2 regions of the Bradyrhizobium sp. 170 genome follow, and region 2 is predicted to be linked to the other one. Evidence: riboswitches for the same ligand, from Rfam matches in the RefSeq annotation. Region 2 holds a riboswitch; the other holds the start of a gene.
What was found. A riboswitch is a leader RNA that binds a small molecule or an ion and turns the genes downstream of it on or off. The one in region 2 is predicted to bind cobalamin.

Region 1 (4,138 bases), 1.0 Mb from region 2:
CGGCGGGTTGGACCGAGGTTCACGTTGAAGAACAGCGCTGGGATGAAATGGATCTCGTTCTCGAGGTCCATACCGTAGATGCTCGATTGCATCTGGAACGCGCCGGCCTTGACGCGGAAGCCGCCTTCGATGTCGTGCGAGGTCTGGGTTTTCAGCTGAAAGGTCCCTGGAACGAAGAAGGGGCCGCTGGAGACGCGTTCATCGACGGTCGGAGTACGGAACGCGCGCGCGGCGCGGCCAAACACCGAGAATGTGTTGTTGAGCCGGTGCTCGAGCCCGACGTGCAAGGCGTACTGGGTCTCGTTGCTGTCCAGCGGGGAGGCTTGATCGCTGCAATTAAAGAACATGGCGCAACCGGGCGCGTTGGCGTCGAACCGATCCCGGGCGCTCAGGCTGGTGTTTTGAATCCTGGCGCCATAGGAGAAATCGGTCGTCGGCAACAGGCCTACCGTGTGCTGCCAGTAGCCGGCCAGCGTCTGCTGCGACAGGTCGTAGATGTGGGTCGGCGCAAGGCCCTTGAACGCCCCGCGGTCCTGGCGGAACGTCGCATCGTAATAATCGATACCGGTCAGGATCTGTGAGGGCACCCCGAGGATCGAGTTCTTGATGCTCAATCGTGGCGTGATCGACCAGGTCTGCAATGATGCGTCGTTATAGGTGGAGGAGAAGCTCGGAAATGGCGACGCAAACGGTATCGCGCCGAAGAATCCGCTTTGCGTTTTCTTATCTCTGACGCCGCCATCGACGATCAGTTCAGCGCCGTCCCACAGGGTCTTGGTGAATCCGGCGGTCGCGCTGGCGCCCTGCTGGTTGCCGTAATCGAACGGCGTATTTGTGCCCCTGCGATCGGTGACGAGTTGATTTAGCCCGATCGAGGGATCGACGGTGCGTCCGCCCGGAAAACCGAGCTTCTGGTCGTCGCCGGTCACCGTAAGGAAGGCCTTGAGGTCTGGTGTGGTGTAATTGAGATTGCCGACCCCATTGCGCTGATCGAGCGCGTTGTTGACCCTGTAACCGTCAGACTTGATGGCGTTGCCGTAGAATGACGTCGACCATGGTCCCGAATTCAGCGCCGTCGAGACCGAGGCCATACGCTGGTTGAAGGAGCCGACACCGGCCTCCGCGCGCATGGCGACCGGCGGGCCGCTGACGCCGTTCTTCAGGACGATATTGATGACACCGCCGACGGCATTGTCGCCGTAGAGCACCGCGCCGCTGTTGCCGCGCGTGATTTCGATACGCTCGATCGAATCGCGCGGAATGGTCGAGAGATCGACGCCGGCCATGTCGATGTCGTTGAGCCTTCGGCCGTTGATGAGCACCAGGGTATTTGAGGTGGCGAAAGCGCCGAAGCCGCGGAGGTCGACCGACGTCTTGGCGCCGTTGACGCCGCCATAGAGGCTGGTCAGCTGCACGCCAGGCGTTTGCGCGATGATTTCCTGCAACGTTTGGGCCGGCGAATGCGCGATCTCTTCGGCAGTAATAACGGTCGACGCCGTGCCGACGATGCCGGAGAACTGACGGCCGCCGCTGCCGCCCGCGCCTTGCGAAACGCTTTGCGATGCGACGTTCGAGCTGGCCCCTGCCGCGGGCCGCGTGCCGGTCGACGGCGCAGCCGCCGGTACGACGCGTCGCGAGGTTGATGGCTCATCGTAGGTCGGCTTGGCGCGGGTCCGGTTCGGGTCGGTGGGCGAGGTGATCTCGATCGGCGGCAATTGCTCGGATGGCGTCTGCTGTGCCTGCGCGCCGGAAATGCCGAGCGACGCGACAGGTATCAGGAAACTGGAGGCAAGCCAGTAGCGGCGCTGCCGCGTGGCGATGATGGAAGACATGGTTCAGGCCTCGGTATGACGTCAGTGGCACGTCACAGCGAACCAAGTCTCACCATGTGCTTTGAGCAGCTTAGGTGAAGCTAATGCCTGTACTCCCCGACCGACATCTTCGCGTGTGACCACGGCTGACGGCAGGTCTCCTGGCTCGCGGGTCGTCACCCTTCGTCGCCTTCCCAGGACCGAGATTCCCAGTGGCCTATGACGAAGGATTCGCCGCTTACAGTTGCGGGGGCAGCCGCGGAATTGGGGAGTTTCCCCGCACCGCATTCCCTTTTGATCCCCAAAACGGGAACCGTCAGGAACTATGGTAGAAGTTTGTCAAAGTTCGAGTCAATCCGCCTTGGGCGCGCTCGCGATGTCAACTGGACGAGTGCGCTATTTTTGCCGCATGAGCACTGCTGCCCGCTCCTTGCCTGAGCTCCTGTACCGGGGCGGGTAAAACTGCTTTAGGACGATCGATGAGTGTTGAGGCTGTAACCGTGACCAACGAGGATGCCGCGCGCCGGCGGATCGGCGCGACCGCGGCGCTTGCCGTTCTCGTTGTGCTGCTGGTGCTGATCTCGCTCGGCATTGGGCCGGTGCGGCTGTCGCCGCTTGCGGTGGCGGAAGCGCTGTTCGGCGGCGGCAGCGACGTGTCGCAGGTGATCGTGCGCGAAATCCGCCTGCCGCGGACGCTGCTGGCGCTGGCGATCGGCGCCATTCTCGGGCTGTCAGGTGCGTCGCTGCAGGGCCTGTTGCGCAATCCGCTGGCGTCGCCCTCGCTGTTCGGCGCCCCGCAATCGGCAGCGTTCGGCGCCGTGCTGGTGATCGCGCTGGGGCTGGCCGACGTGCGATCCTACGCATTGCCGGTCGCGGCGATCTGTGCGGCGTTCGTTTCGGTGTTCGTGCTGCTCTCGATCGCCGGCCGCAATGCGGGGCTTTTGATCCTCATTCTCTCCGGCTTGGCGATTTCGAGCTTTGCGGGTGCCGCCACCGCGCTGGTAATGAACCTCTCCAGCAACCCTTTCGTGGTGCTGGAGATCGCGTTCTGGCTGCTGGGGTCGCTGGAGGACCGCAGCTTTCAGCACGTTACGCTCGCGCTGCCGTTCATCATTGCCGGTGCGATCATGCTGTTCAGCCAGCGCCATGCGTTTCGCGCGCTGAGCCTGGGCGAGGAAACCGCGCAAAGCCTCGGCGTCGATGTCGGGCGTTTGCGGCTGTTCGTGATTTCGGGCGTCGCACTCGGCGTCGGCGGCGCGGTCGCCGTCACCGGCACCATCGGTTTCATCGGGCTCGTTGCACCACATCTGATGCGGCCGTTGATCGGCTACGACCCGGGGCGACTTTTGGTGCCGAGCGCGCTCGCAGGCTCCGCGCTGCTGCTCGCGGCCGACATCGCGGTGCGCATCATCCCTTCGACCTCCGATATCAAGGTCGGCGTGCTGACCTCGATCATCGGCGTGCCGTTCTTCCTCTATTTGATCATGCGCGAACGCCGCGCGCTCGGCGGAGGCGTCGCATGAGCGAAACGGCACTGCTGACCGCAAAGGGGCTCGGCGTGCGGCTCGCTGGCCGCGTCGTGCTGAAAGATGTTTCGCTGTCGCTGTCGCCGGGCCATCTGGTGGCGCTGGTCGGGCCGAACGGCGCCGGCAAGACCACGCTGCTACGGGCGCTGGCGGGATTGATCCCGTCCGAAGGCGAGATCGAGATCGGCGGCGTCGCATTGGCTTCGCTGCCGCTGCGCGAGCGCGCAAAACGCTTCGGCTATCTGCCGCAGGGGCATGTCGTGCACTGGCCGCTGCCGGCGCGGGATATCGTGGCACTCGGCCGCTATCCACATGGCGCCACCGATCCGGCGCGGCTGTCGCCAAGGGATGCGGAGGCGGTGCTGCGGGCGATGCAGGCGGTCGACGTGATCGAGTTCAGCGATCGCCGCGTCACCGAATTGTCCGGCGGCGAGCGCAGCCGCGTCGCGCTGGCCCGCGCGCTGGCGGTGGAGGCACCGGTCATCCTGGCCGACGAGCCGACTGCCTCGCTTGACCCGCGGCATCAGATCGACGTCATGAAGAATTTGCGCGCGACCGCCGACAAGGGCGTGCTCGTCATTGTCGTGACGCATGATCTGGGATTGGCGGCGCGGTTTGCCGACCATGTGCTGGTGCTGCGTGAAGGCCGCCTGGTGTCGCAGGGCGGGCCGGCGGCGGCGCTGTCCGAGCAGGTGATGGCTGACGTGTTCAGGATCTCGGCCTATCGCGCGGAATTCCAGCGCGAGGCCGTGATCGTGCCCTGGGCGGATATTTGATGCAACGCCGGCTGGCATTTCTGGT
Region 2 (4,138 bases):
GCCCTCGCCGCCAGCCCGACGCGAAGGCGGCAAGATCGCTGTCCGAAAACGAAAGCACCACGAGATCGGCCGGATCCTGGCCGATGTCCCGTGGCGTCGCGGTCTCCTCCAGCCCGCGGCTCTCGCGGAAGACGACGTGCATCAGATGCCAAGTCCTGTCCTGATCGCGGCCTCATCGATATCGCCGTGCTCACCGATCACGACCAGCTTTGACTGTCGTGGCTTAGCGCCCCAGGGCCTGTCGAACTGATGCCGCACGCGCTCGCCGACCGATTGCAGCAAGAGCCGCATCGGCTTGCCTTCAACGGCGACATAGCCCTTGGCGCGCAGCACATTCTGCTCGCGCGCCAACCGCTGGATCGATGCGATGAGCGCATCGACATCGGTGACTTCCGGAAGCTCGATGACGACAGAGGTAAAGTCATTGTGCTCGTGCTCGCCGTCATGATGCGACGGGCGCGCGGCGAGATCATCTTCCGCCGCCGCTTCAAGACCCAGGATCACGCGCGCATCGACCGCGCCGTCCACGACGGGCAGCATCGGCACGCGGCGTGGCATCTCGGCTTCGATCGCAGCCCGCGCTGCTTCAAGCCCTACCGATCCGGCAAGGTCCGCCTTGGTCAACAGCACGATGTCGGCGCAGGCGATCTGGTCCTCGAACACTTCTGACAGCGGCGTCTCGTGATCGAGATTGTCGTCGGCCGCACGCTGCGCTTCCACCGCATCCGGATCCGGCGCGAAGCGACCGGCCGCGACGGCCTCCGCATCGGCCAGCGCGATCACGCCATCAACCGTGATCCGGGAACGAATCTCCGGCCAGTCGAATGCCTTGAGCAAGGGCTTCGGCAGGGCCAATCCAGATGTCTCGATCAGGATATGGTCGGGCTTCACGTTGCGTGCGAGCAATTGCTCCATGGCCGGAATGAAATCGTCGGCCACGGTGCAGCAGATGCAGCCATTGGCAAGCTCGACGATGTTTTCGGCCGGACAATTGGCATCGGCGCAAGATTTCAGGATGTCCCCATCCACGCCTTCGCTGCCAAACTCGTTGACGAGCACGGCAAGCTTCTTTCCATTGGCATTGGTGATCAAATGCTGGATCAGCGTCGTCTTGCCCGATCCAAGAAAGCCGGTGACGACCGTGACGGGGACTTTTGCGAGCGAGTTCATTCGGCGGCCTCCGGCACGACGGCAATAGGTGGAATGCGGGCGCGCGATTGCTTGCGAAAGATCTCCGGACGGCTGCGCCACGGCACGATGCCGTCGGACGCAGCCGCATAGGCTGACGCGCCGGCGATCACATCGCGCGCATTGGTTTCCGACAGACGGCCGTAGACATAGCACCACCGTCCCGGCGCGCTGAGCGCGACCGAGCAGCCCTGACTGCACGCGGACAGGCATTCGACCGGAACCACACCGACGCCATCAGGCACACCGGCCTCGAGAATGGCGGCATGCAGGCGCTTGCCGGGCGTGGTCTCGCCCTCGCCGAGCGTCTGGCCGGCACGGCAGGTGATGCAGACGTGAAGTGTGACAGTCATCGCCCCTTCCAGGATAAACAGCGGGAGCGATGAGGTGCGCGAATCCATCCGAAGGAAGGCTCGCTTCCCCGTCGCGGAACACCCCGTCCGCCGGTCTCAAACGTTGCGCTGGCAGGTCTCCCGGCTTGCGGAGCAGGATTTTGTCCTTCGATGTCCGCCTTCCCGACCCCGTTCGGGGCAGTGGCTTCGGGCATCTCTCCGGTCACGGTCGCGGGGGCGGCTGCTTTTCGAACCCAAACCTCTCGATTTGAGCCCTATCGCATTCCCTCTTCGCCTGTCATAGGACAGGAACCAACGCAGGCCCACCATTTGCCCAAGCTAGCTACTTGTCAAGCCGAAGGACCACGTCAGATGATGACTGAACAGGATGCCGCCGAGGACGAGGACGTCGTGGCCTCCGAGGCTTCGAGTGGTGCCCGCCATGCGGCGAAAATGGCAAAGAAAAAGCTCGCCCGCGACAAGATCATGGCGACCAAGAGCAGTGAGAAGGGACTGATCATCGTGCATACCGGCGCGGGAAAGGGAAAATCGTCCTCCGCCTTCGGCATGATCGTCCGCTGTGTCGCGCATGGCTTTCCCTGTGCGGTCGTGCAGTTCATCAAGGGCGCCTGGGATACCGGCGAGCGACGCCTGCTCACCGGGCATTTCGGCGATCTCTGCCAGTTCCATGCGATGGGAGAAGGCTTTACCTGGGAAACCCAGGACCGCGCCCGCGATATCGCCGCCGCAAAGGCAGGCTGGGACAAGGCGAAGCAACTGATCCTGGATTCCCGCTTGCGCATGGTCGTGCTCGACGAGATCAACATCGCGCTTCGATATGACTACCTGGACATAGCTGAGGTCGTCGACTTCCTGAAGACCTCGAAGCCGCCGATGACGCATGTCGTTCTCACCGGACGCAATGCCAAGGAGGAGTTGATCGAGATCGCCGATCTCGTCACCGAGATGACGCTGGTGAAACATCCGTTCCGTTCTGGCGTCAAGGCCCAGCCGGGCGTCGAGTTCTAATTCGATGGCGCGCGCATTGATGATCCAGGGAGCCGGCTCGGACGTGGGTAAATCGCTCATCGTCGCGGGTCTCGCGCGTGCCGCCAAGCGACGCGGCTATCGCGTGCTCCCATTCAAGCCGCAGAACATGTCGAACAATGCAGCCGTGACTGTCGATGGCGGCGAGATCGGCCGCGCGCAGGCGTTGCAGGCGTTGGCTGCCGGCGTCGAGCCGCATACCGATATGAACCCGGTCCTCTTGAAGCCGGAAACTGATGTCGGCGCCCAGATCATCGTGCATGGCAAGCGCATCGCCACGGCCCGCGCGCGCGAATACGCATCCCTGAAACCTTCGCTGATGGGCGCGGTGCTCGAGAGCTTTGCGCGGCTGAAAGATCGCGCCGATTTCGTGCTCGTCGAAGGCGCCGGCAGCCCGGCCGAAGTGAACTTGCGCAAATCAGACATCGCCAATATGGGCTTTGCCCGGAGAGCCGACGTTCCCGTGGTGCTGATTGGCGATATCGACCGCGGCGGCGTCATCGCGCAGCTCGTCGGCATCAAGACCGTGATCAATGCGGACGATGCCGCGATGGTCCAGGGTTTTCTGATCAACAAATTCCGCGGCGATCCCACACTGTTTGACGACGGCTATCGGCTGATCGAAGCCCGGACATCCTGGCGCGGCTTTGGGGTGCTGCCCTACTTCACCCGGGCCGGCGAACTGCCGGCCGAAGATGCGCTGGGGCTCGGTGAGGCGCGAAAACCTGGTCAATGCAAGATCGCGTTTCTCGCGCTGTCGCGGATCGCCAATTTCGATGATCTCGATCCGCTCAAGCTCGAGCCCGGCGTCGACCTCGTGATGGTCCGCCCGGGAGAGGCCATTCCCGGCGACGTCAGGCTCGTGATCATTCCCGGCTCGAAATCGACGCGCGGCGATCTCGCCTTCCTGCGCGCGCAGGGCTGGGACATCGATCTGCTCGCGCATCACCGCCGTGGCGGTCATGTGCTCGGCGTCTGCGGCGGCTACCAGATGCTCGGGCGGAGCGTGGCCGATCCCGAAGGGATCGAGGGCCCGGCTGGCGAAACGCCCGGTCTCGGCCTTCTGAACGTGACGACGGTGATGACGGAGCAGAAGACGCTCACCCGCGTGACCGCGCAGCACGCGGAAACGAGGCACCCGATCGACGCCTACGAGATTCATATCGGTCAGACGGACGGGCCGGACCGTGCGCGTCCATTCGCTCTGCTTCATGGCGCGCCGGAAGGCGCGGTCTCAAGCGACGGACGTGTCTGCGGCAGCTATCTGCACGGCCTATTTACGTCCGACAGTTTCCGCAGCTCGTTTCTCAGGCAATTGGACATTCCGGTTGCCAACCAGCGGTATCATGGGCGGGTGGAGAGCGCGCTCGATGCGCTGGCCGATCACATCGAGGCCCATCTCGATGTCGAAGGGCTGCTCGCGCTCGCACGTTGAGCGCCAAACGTCAGCTCGAGAGAGCCTCGGCCAGCCGCGTCCATTCCGATTCATCGCCTGGCAACCCCAGCCGCAACCAGCCCGGCCTTTGCTCGAAGATCCGTGACCAGATGCGCGCACCGGCCAGCCGCGCCTG

Region 1: another riboswitch for cobalamin. It lies ahead of IVB05_RS02245 (TonB-dependent receptor); the one in region 2 lies ahead of IVB05_RS07255 (DUF1636 domain-containing protein).

The regions. Positions count from the first base shown of each region.
Region 1 is NZ_CP064703.1:489,525-493,662, forward strand. It holds gene IVB05_RS02245 (TonB-dependent receptor) at 1-1,832, opposite strand, end outside; cobalamin riboswitch at 1,945-2,144, opposite strand; gene IVB05_RS02250 (iron ABC transporter permease) at 2,291-3,334, shown strand; gene IVB05_RS02255 (ABC transporter ATP-binding protein) at 3,331-4,113, shown strand; gene IVB05_RS02260 (ABC transporter substrate-binding protein) at 4,113-4,138, shown strand, end outside.
Region 2 is NZ_CP064703.1:1,512,526-1,516,663, reverse strand. It holds gene cobN (cobaltochelatase subunit CobN) at 1-142, opposite strand, end outside; gene cobW (cobalamin biosynthesis protein CobW) at 142-1,170, opposite strand; gene IVB05_RS07255 (DUF1636 domain-containing protein) at 1,167-1,541, opposite strand; cobalamin riboswitch at 1,634-1,852, opposite strand; gene cobO (cob(I)yrinic acid a,c-diamide adenosyltransferase) at 1,896-2,549, shown strand; gene IVB05_RS07245 (cobyric acid synthase) at 2,554-4,002, shown strand; gene cobD (threonine-phosphate decarboxylase CobD) at 4,013-4,138, opposite strand, start outside.